Regions from separate parts of the Massilia sp. S19_KUP03_FR1 genome, predicted to be linked through region 3. Evidence: predicted binding sites of a transcription regulator. Region 3 holds the regulator's gene; each other region holds the start of a gene.
The links. Region 3 encodes LexA, which represses DNA repair genes until DNA is damaged. Its sites were predicted from a motif close to ACTGTATNNNNATACAGT; they were not measured.
Positions count from the first base shown of each region.

Region 1 (5,509 bases), on a different contig from region 3:
GCCCATCTTGGCGGAGCCGCCGGCCGAGTCGCCCTCGACCAGGAACAGTTCATTGCGGGTGATGTCGGTCGATTCGCAATCGGTCAATTTACCTGGCAACACCGCCACGCCGGACGATTTTTTCTTTTCGACTTTTTGCAGCGAGCGCAGGCGCGATTGGGCTTGCTTGATGACCAGGTCGGCCAGCTTGCGGCCGTAGTCGACGTGCTGGTTCAGCCACAGTTCCAGCGGCGGCTTGGTGAAGGTCGAGACCAGTTTCACGGCGTCGCGCGAATTGAGGCGTTCCTTGATCTGACCCTGGAATTGCGGGTCCAGCACCTTGGCCGAGAGCACGAAGGAGACACGCGCAAACACGTCTTCCGGCATCAACTTGACGCCTTTCGGCAGCAGCGAATGCATGTCGATGAAATTTTTGACGGCGCCGTAGAGGCCGTCGCGCAGGCCCGATTCGTGGGTGCCGCCGTTGGGCGTCGGGATCAGGTTGACGTAACTTTCACGCGTGACGCCGCCATTTTCGGTCCACGCCACCACCCAGGCCGCGCCTTCGCCTTCGGCAAAGCCGTCGTCGCCGTTCGAGTATTGCGCGCCTTCGAACAGGGGGATCAGTGTGTCGCCGTCGGAGTGTTGCGCCAGCATCTCGTTGAGGTAGCCGCGCAGGCCTTCGTCGTATTTCCAGGTCTGCACGTCGCCGGTTTTGGCGTTGGTCAGCGTGACGGTGACGCCCGGCAGCAGCACGGCTTTCGAGCGCAATAATCTCTGCAGTTCAGTGGCGGAGATCAGCGGCGAATCGAAATACTTCGGATTCGGCCAGGCGGTGACGCGGGTACCCGATTTTTTGCCGCCGCGCGGCGCCAGTTCCGACGCCAGCGGTTCGATCACGTCGCCATCGGCAAACGCCATGTGGTGGAAACCGTTGCCGGCCTCATCCTTGCGCCAGACCGAAATTTCCAGGCGCGACGACAGCGCATTGGTGACCGACACGCCAACACCGTGCAAGCCGCCCGAGAATGCATAAGCGCCGCCCGAACCCTTGTCGAATTTGCCGCCCGCGTGCAGGCGCGTGAAGACGATCTCCACGACCGGCACGCCTTCTTCAGGGTGGATGCCGACAGGAATGCCGCGGCCGTCGTCTTCGACCGTGATCGAGCCGTCAGCGTTGATCGTCACGCCGATGTTGTTGCAGTGGCCTCCCAGCGCCTCGTCGGAGGCGTTGTCGATCACTTCCTGAATGATGTGCAAGGGATTTTCCGTGCGGGTGTACATGCCCGGACGTTGCTTGACGGGTTCCAGTCCCTTCAGGACGCGGATGGATGATTCGCTGTAATCGGATGCGGGTTTTTTGGTGGCCATGCCTGAACTTTATGAAATTACTTGCTTGCGTGAGCCCAGCCTGCTGCGGGTGGCACGGGTGGACTGCGACCGATACTGTACGCCTGTACAGTGTTTATCGCAAATCCATTGTGTCTGCCTGCGCCGGCTTGCAGAGCTCTCTTTCCGGCATTCTATCTTTGAGCCATGGCAAATAGAAGGAAAGAGTTTTTGCTCCTTGCATGCAGGCGCGATCGTGACTAGATTACAGGCAAGGCATTTTCCCGTAATTCACCAGGCATGGTTGTTCACATGGCAAGTAACACTCCCTATACCGTGCGTCTGCTCGGCTTCGCCCCGGATGAACGGTCGCATCTTGACGCTTTGCTGGCGCATGGTCCGGACGGCGGCCCGTCCTATATCTGTCTGGCTGAGGACAGCCTGCACGAACCGGATTTTTATATCGCTGACGGCGATGCCCCGGCCGGTCTGGCAGCGCTGACGCGCGCCAATCCGGGCCCGGTGCAACCCGCCATGGTGGTGGCGCGCACCCCGGCGCCGCTGCCGTTCCCGCGCATTTCGCGTCCCCTCCAGCGCGGCCAGCTGCACGAAATGATGGCCGAGATGGTGGGCCGGCGCGCGCAGGCGCTGGCACTGCTGCGCGATTGCGAGCGCCACCTGGCCCCCGAGCGGCGCCGCCATCCGCGCATCGAGACGCCGCGCAGCGAGGCGTGGCGGCAGCGGCGCCAGGCCACGCCGTCCGGGGCGGTGCTGATACTCGACAACCGCGGCGCGTTTCGCGACCACGTGGCCAAGTTGCTGGGCGCGCGGCGCATGGCGATCGAGTGGACCGACAGTGCGCCGGTGGCCTTGCGCCTGTGTGACGAAACGCCGGTATCGCTGGTGATGATCAATACCGGCCTTGCCGGGGTCGATCCGTATGCCGTGTGCGCCGCGATCAAGGCGCAGGAAGGATCGTTGCGCACGGCCGTGGTGCTGCTGTGCGGGGTGGCGTTCCGCTTCGACAGCGCGCGCGGGCGCGATTGCGGCTTGCGCGGCGTGCTCGACAAGCCGGTCGGGGACCGCGACCTGGTGGCAGTGCTGAACCGCTTGCTCGGTTAATGCCCGCGCCGGTGTCTTATTTACTCAGCACCCGCATGGCCCGCTCCAGGCCTTCTATCGTCACCGGAAACATGCGATTGTTCATCAACTGCCTGATCATCGCCACCGACTGCCGGTACTGCCACACGCCTTCCGGCTCGGGATTGAGCCAGGCAAACTTCGGAAACGCGTGACAAAAGCGCGCCAGCCATTCGGCCCCGGCTTCTTCATTGTTGTATTCCACCGAGCCACCCGGCGCCATGACTTCGTACGGGCTCATGGTGGCGTCGCCGACAAAGATCAGGCGCGTGTCGGCCGGATACTTGCGCAAGATATCCCAGGTCGGAAAGCGCTCGGCATGCCGTCTGCGGTTGTTCTTCCAGAGATAATCGTAGACGCAGTTGTGAAAGTAAAAGAACTCCATGTTCTTGAACTCGGTTTTGGCCGCCGAAAACAGCTCCTCGGTGCGGGCGATATGGTCGTCCATCGAGCCGCCCACATCGAGCAGCATCAGCACCTTGATGCGGTTCTTGCGTTCCGGCTGCATGCGTATGTCGAGAAAGCCGGCATTGCTGGCCGTGGCCTGGATGGTCGCGTCCAGCGCCAGTTCATCGTCGGCGCCCTGGCGCGCGAATTTGCGCAGGCGCCGCAAGGCCACCTTCAGGTTGCGCGTGCCCAGTTCGCGCTCGGCGTCGTAATCCTTGTAGCTGCGCTGTTCCCACACCTTGACGGCAGTGCGGTTGCGGCTCTCGCCGCCGATGCGGATGCCTTCCGGATTGGTGCCACCATGCCCGAACGGCGAGGTGCCGCCGGTGCCGATCCATTTATTGCCGCCTTCGTGCTTCTCCTTTTGCTCTTTGAGCAGTTCATTGAGGCGGTCCATCAGCTTGTCGTAGCCGAATTTTTCCAGCGCCGCCTTTTGCTCGGGCGTCAATTCGCGTTCCATGCGTTTCACCAGCCAGTCGAGTGGAATCGACGGGTTCTTGTCGAACACCGCATCGATGCCCTTGAAGTACATGCCGAAGGCGCGGTCGAACTTGTCGAAATGGGCTTCGTCCTTGACCATGGTCAGGCGCGCCAGATAATAGAAATCGTCGAGCGAGGTCGTGATGACGCCCCGGTCCAGCGCTTCGAGCAGGCTGAGAAACTCCCGGATCGTCACCGGGACTTTCGCATCGCGCAGCGTATAAAAGAAATCGATCAGCATGGTTAATCTTGTGCGTGACGGCGTAACTGGTATTCCAACTGCATTTTGACTTCCGGCCATTCGCCGCGCAGCAGGCTGTACATGACCGTATCGCGGATGCTGCCGTCGCGCCGCACGGCGTGGTGGCGAATCACGCCATCCTTTTTTGCGCCCAGCCGTTCGATCGCCTTTTGCGACGCAAAATTAAAATTGTCGGTGCGCCAGCCGACCACGGCGCAGCCGAGGGTGTCGAAGGCGTGCGACAGCAATAACAGTTTGCAGCTGGTGTTCACATGGCTGCGCTGGCGGCTTTTGGCGTACCAGGTCCAGCCGATTTCGACGCGGTCGACCAGCGGCAAAATGTCGTGATAGCTGGTGCTGCCGATGACCTCACCGCTGGCCGCGTCGAGGACGGCAAAGGCGACCCGGTCCGGCATGTCCAGCGCACGCTGGATATAGGCTTCGACGTCCTGCGGTTCCGGCACCGAGGTGATGCGCAACTCCCACAGCTTGCCGTCGGACGCAGCCGCACGCAGGCCGTCTGCGTGGGCCAAAGACAAAGGCGCCAGGCGCACACCGTTCGATTCCAGCGTGACCGGTGCAACCTGGATCATCGGTTGCTCCGCGCCATCTGGATCAAACGCTCGAACAGGTGCACGTCCTGCTCGTTTTTCAGCAGCGCGCCATGCAGCGGCGGCACTACCATGCGCGCGTCCTTGCTGCGCAGCGCGTCAAGCGGAATGTCTTCGGCCAGCAGCAGTTTCAGCCAGTCCAGCAGTTCGGAGGTCGACGGCTTTTTCTTCAGGCCGGGCACATCGCGCACCTCGTAAAAACTTAGCAAAGCCTGGGCCAGCAAGTCCTGTTTCAGGGTGGGATAGTGGACCTTGACGATCTGCTCCATCACGTCCTTGTCGGGGAACTTGATGTAATGGAAAAAGCAACGGCGCAGGAAGGCATCCGGTAATTCTTTTTCATTGTTGGAGGTGATGATGACCAGCGGCCGGTGTTTCGCCACGACCATTTCGCGCGTCTCGTAGACGTAGAATTCCATGCGGTCGAGTTCGCGCAACAGGTCGTTCGGGAACTCGATGTCAGCCTTGTCGATTTCGTCGATCAGCAGCACCACCGGTTCGGGCGCGGTGAAGGCTTGCCACAGCACGCCCTTGACGATGTAGTTGTGGATGTCGCGCACGCGCTCGTCGCCCAGCTGCGAATCGCGCAGGCGCGAGACGGCGTCATACTCGTACAAACCCTGCTGGGCCTTGGTGGTGGACTTGATGTGCCATTGCATCAGCGGGCGGTCGAGGGCGGCGGCGACTTCCTCGGCCAGCATGGTTTTGCCGGTGCCCGGCTCGCCCTTGATGAGCAGCGGACGCTGCAGGGTAAGGGCGGCGTTGACGGCCAGTTTCAGGTCGGCGGTGGCGACGTAGCTGTCGCTGCCTTCGAAGCGGGTGTTTGCTTGCATGCGGGCGTGCTCGAAAGGGGGGAACGGAGTTCGAGTATAAGCCAAACCAGGATGCTGCCACGCAGCACGCTAGTTTGTAGACTGGAATAGTGTCTTCAGATAGAATCGGCGGATTGCTGGTAGGTTTGCTAACTTTTTGCAGTTGCGGTAATTGAATCCTTTTACGATCGCCCACATGAAAAAAATCTATGCACTACTTGGCCTGTACGCCATCGCGCAGGCCGGCATCGCCGCCGAAATCATCGGCAACCCCAAGGCCGCACCAGCAAAAATTGAAATGTGCATCGGCTGTCACGCCATCCCCGGCTACAAGGCCACGTTCCCCGAGGTGTACCCGGTGCCGATGATCGGCGGCCAGTCGGCCAAATACATCGAAGCGGCCCTGAATAGCTATAAAAAAGGCGACCGCAAACACCCGTCCATGAATGGCATTGCCGCCAGCCTGTCCG
Region 1 is NZ_JAQQPS010000011.1:92,943-98,451, forward strand. Features, by position in the region: gene V6M87_RS13845 (DNA topoisomerase IV subunit B) at 1-1,350, opposite strand, end outside; gene V6M87_RS13850 (response regulator) at 1,621-2,430, shown strand; gene V6M87_RS13855 (vWA domain-containing protein) at 2,447-3,616, opposite strand; gene V6M87_RS13860 (GNAT family N-acetyltransferase) at 3,619-4,209, opposite strand; gene V6M87_RS13865 (AAA family ATPase) at 4,206-5,060, opposite strand; gene V6M87_RS13870 (c-type cytochrome) at 5,236-5,509, shown strand, end outside.
Region 1: V6M87_RS13845 (DNA topoisomerase IV subunit B) is a predicted target of LexA. The motif match lies at 1,425-1,442, and genes of this name have one in related genera.

Region 2 (5,509 bases), on a different contig from region 3:
AAGCCGGCCAGGAAAAAGACCACCGGCAAGGTCACGCCGGCTTTGACGGGCGGGATGAAGACCGAATAGCGCATCGGCAAACCGATCGCGCGCGCATCGTGACGATAAAAACGCTGGGTGCCGCCGAAGCAGCGGTGTTCGTTCAACAGTTCGGGCATAGTAAGTCCTGGAAAATTAAAGTAGTTGCAAGGCGCCCAGCAGCGCGCCGGCGCCCAGCACCCATAACAGGTGCAGCCTGGTGCGCCAGATGACGAGGCCGCTGACCAGCGAGAGCAGCCACAAGCGCCAGTCGGCCAGACCGTGGCCACCCGCACTGGCGAGGATCCAGGCGGTGGCCATCAACAGCGCGATCACCACCGGCGCCATGCCTTGCTTGAATGCACGCACGGCGCGCAGGTGGCGGTTGCGATGGCCCCACTGCGAGGCGAAATAGGTGAGAAAAGTGGAAGGGAGCAGGATGCCGCACATCGTCACGGCCACCCCCAACGCGGCGGCGGCCGGGCTGCCGGCGTTCATGCCCACGTTCCAGCCCATCAGGGCCACGAACAGCACGTTCGGCCCCGGTGCGGCCTGGGCGATGGCGATGGAATCGTTAAATTGCGCCTGCGTGAGCCAATGATGCTGCTCGACCAGGAAACGGTGCATTTCCGATGTCGTCGAAATTGCGCCGCCAATCGACATCAGCGACAGCAACAGGAAATGCGAAAACAGCGTGAGCCAGTCGTCCCACGCCAGCACGATCAGGGGCGCCGTCATGCGCGTAGCCGGCGCCAGGCCAGTACGCAGCCGAGGCCACCCAGGCCAGCCATGACATACCAGAGTGGTACATGGAGCAGGGCCACCAGGATGAAGCCGGTCAGGGCGATCGCCACGGACCAGGCCAGCGGCACCGGATTATTGGCCAGCGCCACCGCCAATTTCAGGCCCACCGCGCCGATCAGGCCGGCCGATACCGCCGCCATGCCACGCAGCGCACCTTCCACTGCCGGGTAGCCAGCGAAGCGCGTATGCAGCATGGCCAGCAGGAGCACGATGACCAGCGGCGCGGCCAGCAAGCCAGCCAGCGCCGTCAAGGCGCCGGGCAAACCAAACATGCGCCCGCCGAACATCAGCGCCAGGTTCACCACGTTCGGCCCCGGCAGCACCTGTGCAACGGCCCAGTCTTCGACAAATTCTTCTTGGCTCAGCCAGCGTTTGCGTTCGACCAGCTCGCGCTGCACGACCACCAGCACGCCGCCAAACCCCTGCAGCGCCAGCCAGGTAAAAGCGAAAAACAGGTCGCGCAGCGAAGCGGGACGGCAGGGGGCAGGCGTCGGGGCGAGGTGTGCGAACGGCAATGAGCTCATGCTCGCATTATGTGCGCCGGGTTCGCCCTTGTCCATGCAGCAGCGCGCTCAGCCCCCGCCGATGCCGCGCATCACGCGCCCGCTGCCGCCGCATTCCGGGCAGTCGCTGCCGTCGGCCAGTTTGCCGCTGCCGGAACAGCCATCGCAGATGTCTTCGGCAGCACCTGGCGTACCGGGTTCGGCTTCGTCGCCGGGATTCAATTTGGGGTCAGGAAAATTACTCATGGTAATTGTGTATTTTTGAGAGTGGGTAAGGAAAGAATTTTATGTCAGGCGCGCGCCTCATGGCGCGCCGCTTGCGTTACAGTGGGTTGGGTGAATCGTGCCAACTGCACGTTTCGATGGAATCTTGCCATTGACTTCCCGCCGACTTGATCGATACTCCCTGAACATCGCGTACGCACCCCAGTGTTTTACTGAGAGGAACTGCAATGATCGAACCACAACTGCATCCCCATGTTTTCGTCGGGAGTGGCCATGCCGAAGCACGCCATGACGAAACCCAGCGCAGCATCGTCGAACGCGGGATTTCGATGCAACAATCGAGCAATACCATGAGTGCGGTCGAATTCCTGAAGTCGCGTGACGTTGGTGCCAAGGTGATCGCGCGCGTTTTGCTCGAGCCGGAGCGGCGCCGCAGCAACGATATGTGAGTCTGCTGGCGGCCGCGCAGCCCCTGGCAGCGTCACGGCGTCGCGCTGCGAAGTGCTCGACGGTTCGTTGCCACACGGTCCTGTATATCAGTGTAAAAAATACATCATTTCAGGAACTTCCCGGCGTTCAGAAGGTCTTGTTATGCACAGAAATTTTAACTTGGAAAGTTTAAAAAGAATTCTTTCGGTTTGGTTCGGCAGATTGCAAGTCATTGATTTTAAAGGATTCGTGTTTTGCCTGCACAACGGGCATCTTGTTGAAACCCGCCTGAGGCCAGCGTTTGGGGCTGTCAAGGGTGGTTTTATCCACAAAGTTATCCACACGGTCTGTGGATATTTCAAAAAGTCCTTTAAATACCGGCACTTAGCTTGAGCAATATCAAGTCGAGTTCGCCATGAATGTGATGGCGCGCCGGCGTCTTGCCGTGGTCCTTTCGCCGGCGATACAAATTAAGCTTGCGGTTCGCAACTGGATAAATGTACAGTTGTTCGTCTCCACCGTCCAAAGTGTGCCATGCCTGCCGTTGTGCCCGATATTGCCCTTCCTTCCACCAGCGATGATCCGTTCGCCGGCCTGAACGCCGAGCAGCGCGCTGCCGTCGAGCACGATATTGACTGCGCACCCGGCGCGGCGCGACCGCTGCTGGTCATTGCCGGCGCCGGTTCCGGCAAGACCAACACGCTGGCACACCGCGTGGCGCGCCTGATCACGCACGGCGCCGATCCCCAGCGCATGTTGCTGCTGACCTTTTCGCGCCGCGCTGCCAATGAAATGACGCAACGTGCCGGGAATGTGTTGCACCGCATCCTCGGCCGCTCCAGCGCGCAGGCGCCCATTACCCTGCCGTGGGCCGGCACCTTCCATAGCATCGGTGCGCGCCTGTTGCGCGAGTACGCCGGGCGCATCGGGCTCGACGAAGCCTTCACCATCCACGACCGCGGCGACTCGGAAGATTTGATGGGCATGGTGCGCCACGACATTGGCCTGACGCAGACCGAAAAACGGTTTCCATTGAAAGGCACCTGCCTCGCGATCTATTCACGCGTCGTCAACAGCCAGCAGCCCCTGGACCTGGTGTTGCAGAGTACCTTCCCATGGTGCAGCGAGTGGGAGGCGCAACTCAAAACCCTGTTTGGCGCGTATGTCGATGCCAAGGCGGAACAGAACGTGCTCGACTACGACGACCTGCTGCTGTTCTGGTCTGACATGGCATCCGATCCCGAACTGGGGCCCGAGCTCGGCAATCTGTTCGACCATGTGCTGGTCGACGAATACCAGGACACGAATAAATTGCAGGCCGCCATCCTGATTGGTATGAAGCCGACCGGGCAGGGCGTGATGGTGGTCGGCGACGATGCCCAGTCGATTTACTCGTTCCGCGGCGCCACGGTGCGCAACATCCTCGATTTTCCCAGGCAGTTCAGCCAGCCGGCGTGCCAGATCACGCTGGACCGCAATTACCGCTCTACGCAACCGATACTGGACGCCTCGAATGCGGTGATTGCCGGCGCGCGCGAACGTCATGCCAAAACCCTGTGGACCGACAAGGTATCGAATGCCTTGCCCCAGCTGGTGTTGATTCCCGACGAAGCCGAACAGGCGCGCTGGGTCTGCAATCGCATCCTCGAACACCGCGAAGCCGGCATGACCCTGAAGTCGCAGGCGGTGCTGTTCCGGGCAGCCAGCCACAGTGCCGCGCTGGAGCTGGAGCTGATGCGCCGAAATATCCCGTTCGTCAAATTCGGCGGACTGAAATTCCTCGAGGCATCGCATATCAAGGATGTGCTGGCGGTGCTGCGCTTCGCCCAGAATCCGGCCGGCCGCCTGGCTGGCTTTCGCGTTGCACAGCTGATTCCCGGCATCGGTCCGGCCACGGCAAGCCGCCTGCTGGACGCGGTCGGGCAGAGTGCCGAGCCGGTGGCGGCGCTGGCCGCCTTCACCGCACCCACCAAAAGCCTGGCCGACTGGCAGGCCTTCGTGGCGCTGTACCGCGCCTTGCGGGCGCCGGGCCTGCGCTGGCCGGCCGATATCGAACTGGTCAAAAGCTGGTATGTGCCGCACCTGGAACGCATGCACGACGACGCGCAGGTGCGCATCGCCGACATCGAACAATTGGTACAACTGGCTGGCGGCCATGGCTCGCGCGAAACCTTCCTCGCTGAAATCACGCTCGACCCGCCCGAGGCGACCAGCGACCGGGCCGGCCCGCCGTTGCTGGACGAAGATTATCTGATCCTGTCGACCATTCACTCGTCCAAGGGGCAGGAGTGGAAGTCGGTGCACGTGCTCAATGTCGTCGACGGCTGCATTCCCTCCGATATGGCCACCGGCCACGCCGACGACATCGAAGAAGAGCGGCGCCTGTTATATGTGGCCATGACGCGCGCCAAAGAACACTTGCACCTGGTCGTGCCGAACCGGTTTTTCATCAAACAGCAGGCCCAGATGGGCGACCGCCACGTGTACGCAGCCCGAACGCGTTTCGTCACGCCGGCCATGCTGAAGCATTTCGAGGAATGTGTTTGGGTCAACGCCGAGACGGCGCACAGCCGCAAGCCGATGCCCGACAGCGTTCGCATGCTGGTGCGCGACCGGGCCCGCAATGCCTGGAAATAAGTTGATCGGGGGCGACAAGTAACATGTCGGCAGATGGATGCTTTTTGCCGACTTATCCCCCATGTCACGAAATTGTAGGAATTTTCCTCACCGCTGATGGAAGTTCAAACATGTGCTCGCCAAGTCATTGATTTTATTGAGGTAAATATTTGCCTCTGGAACGGGCAATGTGTTGAAACCCGCATTCTGTCTGCCTTGGCGGCTTGTCAAGAGGGGTTTATCCACATAGTTATCCACAAATGCTGTGGATAGACTAGGAATGTCCGTGAAATCAGATACTTACGATCACTATATTGCTGTTCAGGCGGCTTTGCTGAGGCGATTCAGCTGTGCCAGAAAGCGCTCGGCGGCCACGCCCGGCGTCCACGGTTCCCACGCAGTACCGCCATACAATGGCACCAGCGGGTCCTCGGCGACGATGGGGGCCGTGATTTTCAGGGTTCTGCGCACTTCCTCGCGCGACCAGCCGGCCACGTGCACCGCTTCGCTGGCGGCAGCCTGGCGGTCGGCCTTCTTGTGCAGCGCATGTTCGCGCGTGGTCCACGATGGCAGGGCATAGCGCAGGAACACGGCTTGTTCCAGGCGTGCGGTCAGGTCGCGGAAGCCGTCGCCGAGGAAAGGTTTGATGACGGACAGCGCATCGAAGCCGAGCAAGCCTTCTTCGGCGTCGTGCAGCAGTTCGCGCAATTCCACCAGCGGCGCCAGCGGCGCTTTGGCCGCGGCGCGGCGCAGCAACATGACGCTGATCGAATGCTGCGCGACCGACAACGGCAGCGGCCAGGCGGAGTGGCCGCCCCAGCGGTAGGTGCGCGCCAGGCCCAGCGCCAGGTCGGCATCGTCCCAGTCGAACGGGGTCGGGTTGAGCAAGTCGAGGCGCTTGCCTGAAGGCATGC
Region 2 is NZ_JAQQPS010000010.1:33,436-38,944, forward strand. Features, by position in the region: gene fghA (S-formylglutathione hydrolase) at 1-158, opposite strand, end outside; gene V6M87_RS12555 (chromate transporter) at 175-756, opposite strand; gene V6M87_RS12560 (chromate transporter) at 753-1,346, opposite strand; gene V6M87_RS12565 (hypothetical protein) at 1,395-1,571, opposite strand; gene V6M87_RS12570 (hypothetical protein) at 1,778-1,999, shown strand; gene V6M87_RS12575 (hypothetical protein) at 2,169-2,309, opposite strand; gene V6M87_RS12580 (ATP-dependent helicase) at 2,514-4,616, shown strand; gene V6M87_RS12585 (phosphohydrolase) at 4,917-5,509, opposite strand, start outside.
Region 2: V6M87_RS12580 (ATP-dependent helicase) is a predicted target of LexA. The motif match lies at 2,468-2,485, and genes of this name have one in related genera.

Region 3 (5,509 bases):
ATATTAAGCGTGGTGCAGATCGGTGTAAGGCAGCAGCGCGAGGTAGCGAGCGCGCTTGATGGCGGTGTCAACCTGGCGCTGGTAGTGCGCCTTGGTGCCGGTCAGGCGGGCTGGCATGATCTTGCCATTTTCCTGGACGAAGTCTTTCAGGGTGTCGACGTCTTTGTAGTCAACTTGTTCCACGTTTGCTGCGGTGAAGCGGCAGAATTTCTTACGCTTGAACAGTGGGTTCTGTTGTTTGCGCTTCTCTTTGAGCTTGAGCTTGTTTTTGTCGAACTTTTTACCGAATGCCATTTGAGGCTCCTGTATCTAAATGATGCGTCGCCAGTTTAATCAGGCGGCGGCACTGAAATCAATGATGTGAAACACCAGGGCTTTGCTGCTGCGATTCTTCTTTGCTACAAATCCCGTGAACTGATGCACTGCGCCCAATTCAGCCCGTGAAAACCGCCCGGATATTTCCCCTGCGGCCAACGCTGCCATTTCAAACTCGACCAGTCGTTCCACCCCTGCTTCGACCTGTTGCGAACTGTGCGACAGGGTGGCGGACACGATGGGCACGCCGGCCGGGGTATAACGCAATACGTCGCGCTCTAAAATGGTGGCTACAAACTGAAGCTGGTTCACTGCCTTGCTACGAGATTGCTGCTTGAATTACGCTGCGGCTGGCGCCGGCGCTGCGACAGGAGCCGGGGCTGCTGCGGCTGGTGCCGATTCCGAGCGGTGGCTCTTGGCTGCGTCTTCACGCTGTACCGACTTCATCATCGGCGAAGGAGCCGTTTCGGCTTTCTTCAGTTTGACGGTCAGGTGGCGCAGCACGGCATCATTGAATTTGAAGGCGGTTTCCAACTCGACCAGGGTGTCGTTGTCGCATTCGATGTTCAGGCAGATGTAGTGCGCTTTAGGCAGCTTCTGGATCGAGTAAGCCATCTGACGACGGCCCCAGTCTTCGACGCGGTGAATGTTACCGCCGCGTGCAGTGACGCTGGCCTTATAACGTTCGATCATCGCCGGGACTTGCTCGCTTTGGTCCGGGTGGACAATAAAAACGATTTCATAGTGACGCATTCAGTACTCCTTGAGGACGTTTAAACAAATGCCCACCTCGGCGTCAAGACGAGTGTGGGAAGGGAAAGCCGGCGATTATAACCCGGATGGGGACTTTGGGCTAGTGATGATGTTGCACAATATCCTTCGGCAACCTGCCTCAGCACGTCATCCTCGCGCAGGCGAGGACCCATAGCATGCCGCCGGAAGCCATCAACTGTGTGACTTCGGCAGCGTGTTATAGGACCCCGCCTGCGCGGGGGTGACGGTGGAAACCGTTTATTGCACAGAGTGTGAAAAAAAGCCACGAATTCCCTTGCATTGCCCGAAATACTGTACAAAAATACAGTCTGTCCATATAACCAGTCTTTAGCCCCATGATCAAGCTCACTGCACGGCAGGAACAAATTCTGAATTTGATCCGCGAAGCCATCGAAAACACCGGCTTTCCCCCGACCCGCGCCGAGATCGCCCGTGAACTGGGCTTCAAATCGGCCAACGCGGCCGAAGAACACCTGCAAGCGCTGGCCCGCAAGGGCGCGATCGAAATCGCCCCCGGCACCTCGCGCGGCATCCGCCTGATCGGCGCTTCCGTGGAAACGGTCGCGATCGTCCCTGCCGCCATCATGATGGCGCTGCCGCTGGTCGGGCGCGTGGCCGCCGGTTCGCCCATCCTGGCCCAGGAACATGTGGAGGCGACCTACAACGTCGATCCAGCCATGTTCGCGGCCAAACCCGACTTCCTGCTGAAGGTACGCGGCTGGTCGATGCGCGACGCCGGCATCATGGACGGCGATTTGCTGGCGGTCAAAAAAGTCGACAGTGCCAAGAACGGCCAGATCGTCGTGGCGCGCATCGGTGACGACGTCACCGTCAAGCGTTACCGCAAGACGGGTTCCCTGGTCGAGCTGCTGCCGGAGAACCCCGACTTCAAAATCATCCGGGTTGACCCGGAAGACGAGTTCGCGCTGGAAGGGCTTGCTGTAGGGCTAATGCGCAGCTGGAACTGAGGCGTGCGTGACGACATCACGCTCTACGGCGCACGCGCATCGGGCCATGCCTTCAAGGTGCGCGTGTTGCTGGAAATGGCGCAGTTGCCGTACACATTTCACGAGATCGACCTGAGCCAGGCGCGCGCCGCGCGGCCCCAGGCGTTTCGCAATTTATCGCCACATGGCGAAGTGCCGGTGTTGTTGCACAACGGGCGCATTTACGCCCAGTCGAATGCGGTCCTGCTGCACCTGGCGGCGCACAGCGGCGTACTGGAAGGCGAGACTGCCGCCTTGCAGGATGGCGTAAGCCAGTGGCTGTTCTGGGAAGCAAACCGGATCGGCTTTTCCCTACCGAACCTGCGGCACGCAGTGCGCGGCGGCGGCGTCGATGCGGCGGTTATGGCGATGCTGCGCGAGCGTTGCAATGCAGATATTTCACGCATGGATATCGAACTGGCGGATGGCCGGGATTTTATCCTCGGCGCCGCGCCGACCATCGTCGACCTGTCGATGAGCGCCTACCTGTTCTGGGCTGACCAGGCACAGGTCGCGCTGCCGCTGCATGTGGCCGGATGGATCCAGCGCATCAGCGAGCTGCCAGGCTGGCGCCATCCAGACAGCTTCTACGCTTGATGTCCGTGAAGGCATCACCGAAGTCGGCCAGTGAATCACGCGCCACATCAGGCCGGCAAATAGTGCATTTGCTGGCGTAGCCATGCCAGGAAAGCGACGCGGCGCGGATCGGTCTCGAACGGTCGCGACGACAGCAGGAAGTACGCGGACCCGTCGCGCATGAAGCCGAACGGCGCAACCAGGCGTGCGCTGCCAATCTCTTCCTGCGTCATGAAGACCGAGCCGATCGCCACGCCCAGACCGGCACAGGCAGCTTGCAGCGACAGATAGAAATGCTCGTAGGTCTGGCTGCCGCTATGGCTGGCGCTCGTGGCGCTGACGCTGCGCCAGTTTGGCCAGGCGCTCTTGCGCGACGCCGTGTGCAGGATTTTTTGCGCGGGCAGATCGAGCTGGCGCCGTTTCAGCAGCGTCGGCGCGCAGACCGGTCCCACCCATTCATCGCACACCTTTTCCGCATGCAGCTCCGCGCTCCAATGAAAGTCGTTGCGGCGCAAGGCCACGTCGACCCCGTCGCGCTGAAACGCCACCGGGCCACCCGACGCAAAGATGTGCAGCGGCACCTCCGGATAGCGCCGCGCAAAATCACCCAGCCGCGGTATCAGCCATTTCATCGAAATCGTCGGTTCGCATGACACCACCAAGGGCGCCTGCCGCGCAGGCTCACGCAATGCCTGCACGGTCGCGTCGATCCGTTCGAACGCGTCCTCGGTCACGGCGCGCAAGCGCTCGCCCTGCGCCGTCAAAAACACGCCCCGGTTGCGGCGCTCGAACAATGCAATGCCCAAGGTCTGTTCGAGCAGGCGGATCTGGCGACTGACCGCGCCATGCGTCAGGTTCAGCTCGTGGGCGGCTTTGACGAAACTGCCAAGCCTGGCGGCGGCTTCAAAAAAACGCAGTGTGTTGAGCGGTATTTGCCTGGCCATCCGTCAGTTTTTCTCACGCGTTATGGAGACGATACATCGCTATTCAGCCCCCGGCATTATATCCATAATTTGTCGCCAGAAAGATTCCCCGAAATTGTATCGGCGGGGCGCGCGCAATTGCCACTACTAACGAAGGAAAGAACCATGACCGAGCTCGTTGCTGTTGCACTGATTACTATCCTGGCCACCATCAGTCCGGGTCCGGATTTCGCGATGGTGACGCGAAACAGCTATCTGTATGGCCGCAATGCCGGGCTGCTTGCCGCGCTCGGCATCGCGCTCGGTGTGCAGGTCCATGTGTTTTACACGATATTTGGCATTGCTTTGATCAGCGCGCATTCACCCTGGTTATTCACCGTGATTAAAATAGCCGGCGCCCTGTATTTGATCGTCATCGGATGGAAGACGTTTTCCAATCAATCGAAACTGACCATCGACCTGCACGCCGACAGCACGGTATCGCCCATTACATTGCTCAGTAATGGTTTTCTGACCAACGCATTGAATCCGAAGACGACGCTGTTTGTCGTCAGCACCTACACCCAGGTCGTGCAAGCGGCGACGCCATTGCCGATCCAGTTCGGCTATGGCTTGTTCATGTCGGCTACCCACTTTTTCTGGTTCGCGCTGGTCGCGCTATTTTTCTCGCAACACGCGTTTCGATCCCGCATGGTCAATCACCAGAAGGTGATCGACAAATTGATCGGCGCGCTTTTAATGGGGCTGGGCGTATCGCTTGCGTTTGCTAACCTGAGCCGTTGAAGCAGCGCGGGGTGTGGTCGGCCACGGCAAGATCTTGCGCGCCGTCGGGAAATGGCGCAGCAATTAAACGTCGAGCGCGGCGCCGAAATCGGCCAGCAAATCGGCCGTCTCTTCAATGCCCACCGAAACCCGGATCAGCGACTCAGCGATGCCCATGCTGGCGCGCCGTTCGGCGCCCATCTCGAAGAAGATGGTGTGCGCCACCGGAATGACCAGCGTGCGCGTGTCACCCAGGTTGCTGGCCGGAATACCCACCGTCAGCCGGTTCAGGTAATCGAAGCAATTGATCCCGTCTTTCAGTTCAAAGCTGAACAGGGATCCGCTGGCGCGGAACAGTTTGCGCGTCAAATCATGCTGCGGGTGCGACGCCAGGCCGGGATAATGGACCGCCGCGACCCGGTCGTCCGCTTCCAGCATCTGCGCCAGCGCCAGCGCATTCGCACAGGTACGCTCCATGCGCAGCGCCAGCGTTTCGGCGCCCACGGCAATCTGGTGCGCCGCGTCCGGGCTGAGCGACGCGCCGAAATCGCGCAAGGCCTTGGCACGCAGCTGCGCCATGCCTTGCTGGCTGGCCGGCTGCTTGCGGAAATTCGGCGCGATGTTCGGGTAAGCGCTCCAGTCGAACAGGCCGGTGTCGGTCAGGCTGCCGCCCAGCGCCATGCCGTGGCCGCCAATCGACTTGGTCAGCGAATTGATGACGATGCCGGCGCCCACCGTTTTCGGGCGGAACAACCAGGGCGTGGTCATCGTGTTGTCGACCACGTACAGGATGCCGCGCTCGCGGCACAGTTCGCCGATGCGGACCAGGTCGGCCACCTGGGTGCGCGGGTTGGCGATGGTTTCCACAAACACCATGCGCGTGGCCGGCGTGATGGCGGCCGCCACGTTGGCCACATCGGTGGCATCGACAAAGGCGACATCGACGCCCTGCCCCGCCACCGTCTGCCACAGGCTGTTGGTGTTACCGAACAGGAAGGCGGACGACACGACCTGGTCCCCAGCGCGCAGCAGCGCCTGGAACAGCGCGCCGATGGCTGCCATGCCAGTGCCGAAGCACAGGCTGGCCACGCCGTCTTCCATCTTGCTGATCTTGTCTTCCAGTGCCGACACGGTCGGGTTGCCCTGGCGACCATAACGGAAGCCCGGCTCCTT
Region 3 is NZ_JAQQPS010000002.1:249,244-254,752, reverse strand. Features, by position in the region: gene rpsR (30S ribosomal protein S18) at 4-294, opposite strand; gene priB (primosomal replication protein N) at 334-627, opposite strand; gene rpsF (30S ribosomal protein S6) at 655-1,068, opposite strand; gene lexA (transcriptional repressor LexA) at 1,425-2,057, shown strand; gene V6M87_RS02820 (glutathione S-transferase family protein) at 2,061-2,672, shown strand; gene V6M87_RS02815 (LysR substrate-binding domain-containing protein) at 2,720-3,595, opposite strand; gene V6M87_RS02810 (LysE family translocator) at 3,740-4,357, shown strand; gene V6M87_RS02805 (cystathionine gamma-synthase family protein) at 4,421-5,509, opposite strand, start outside.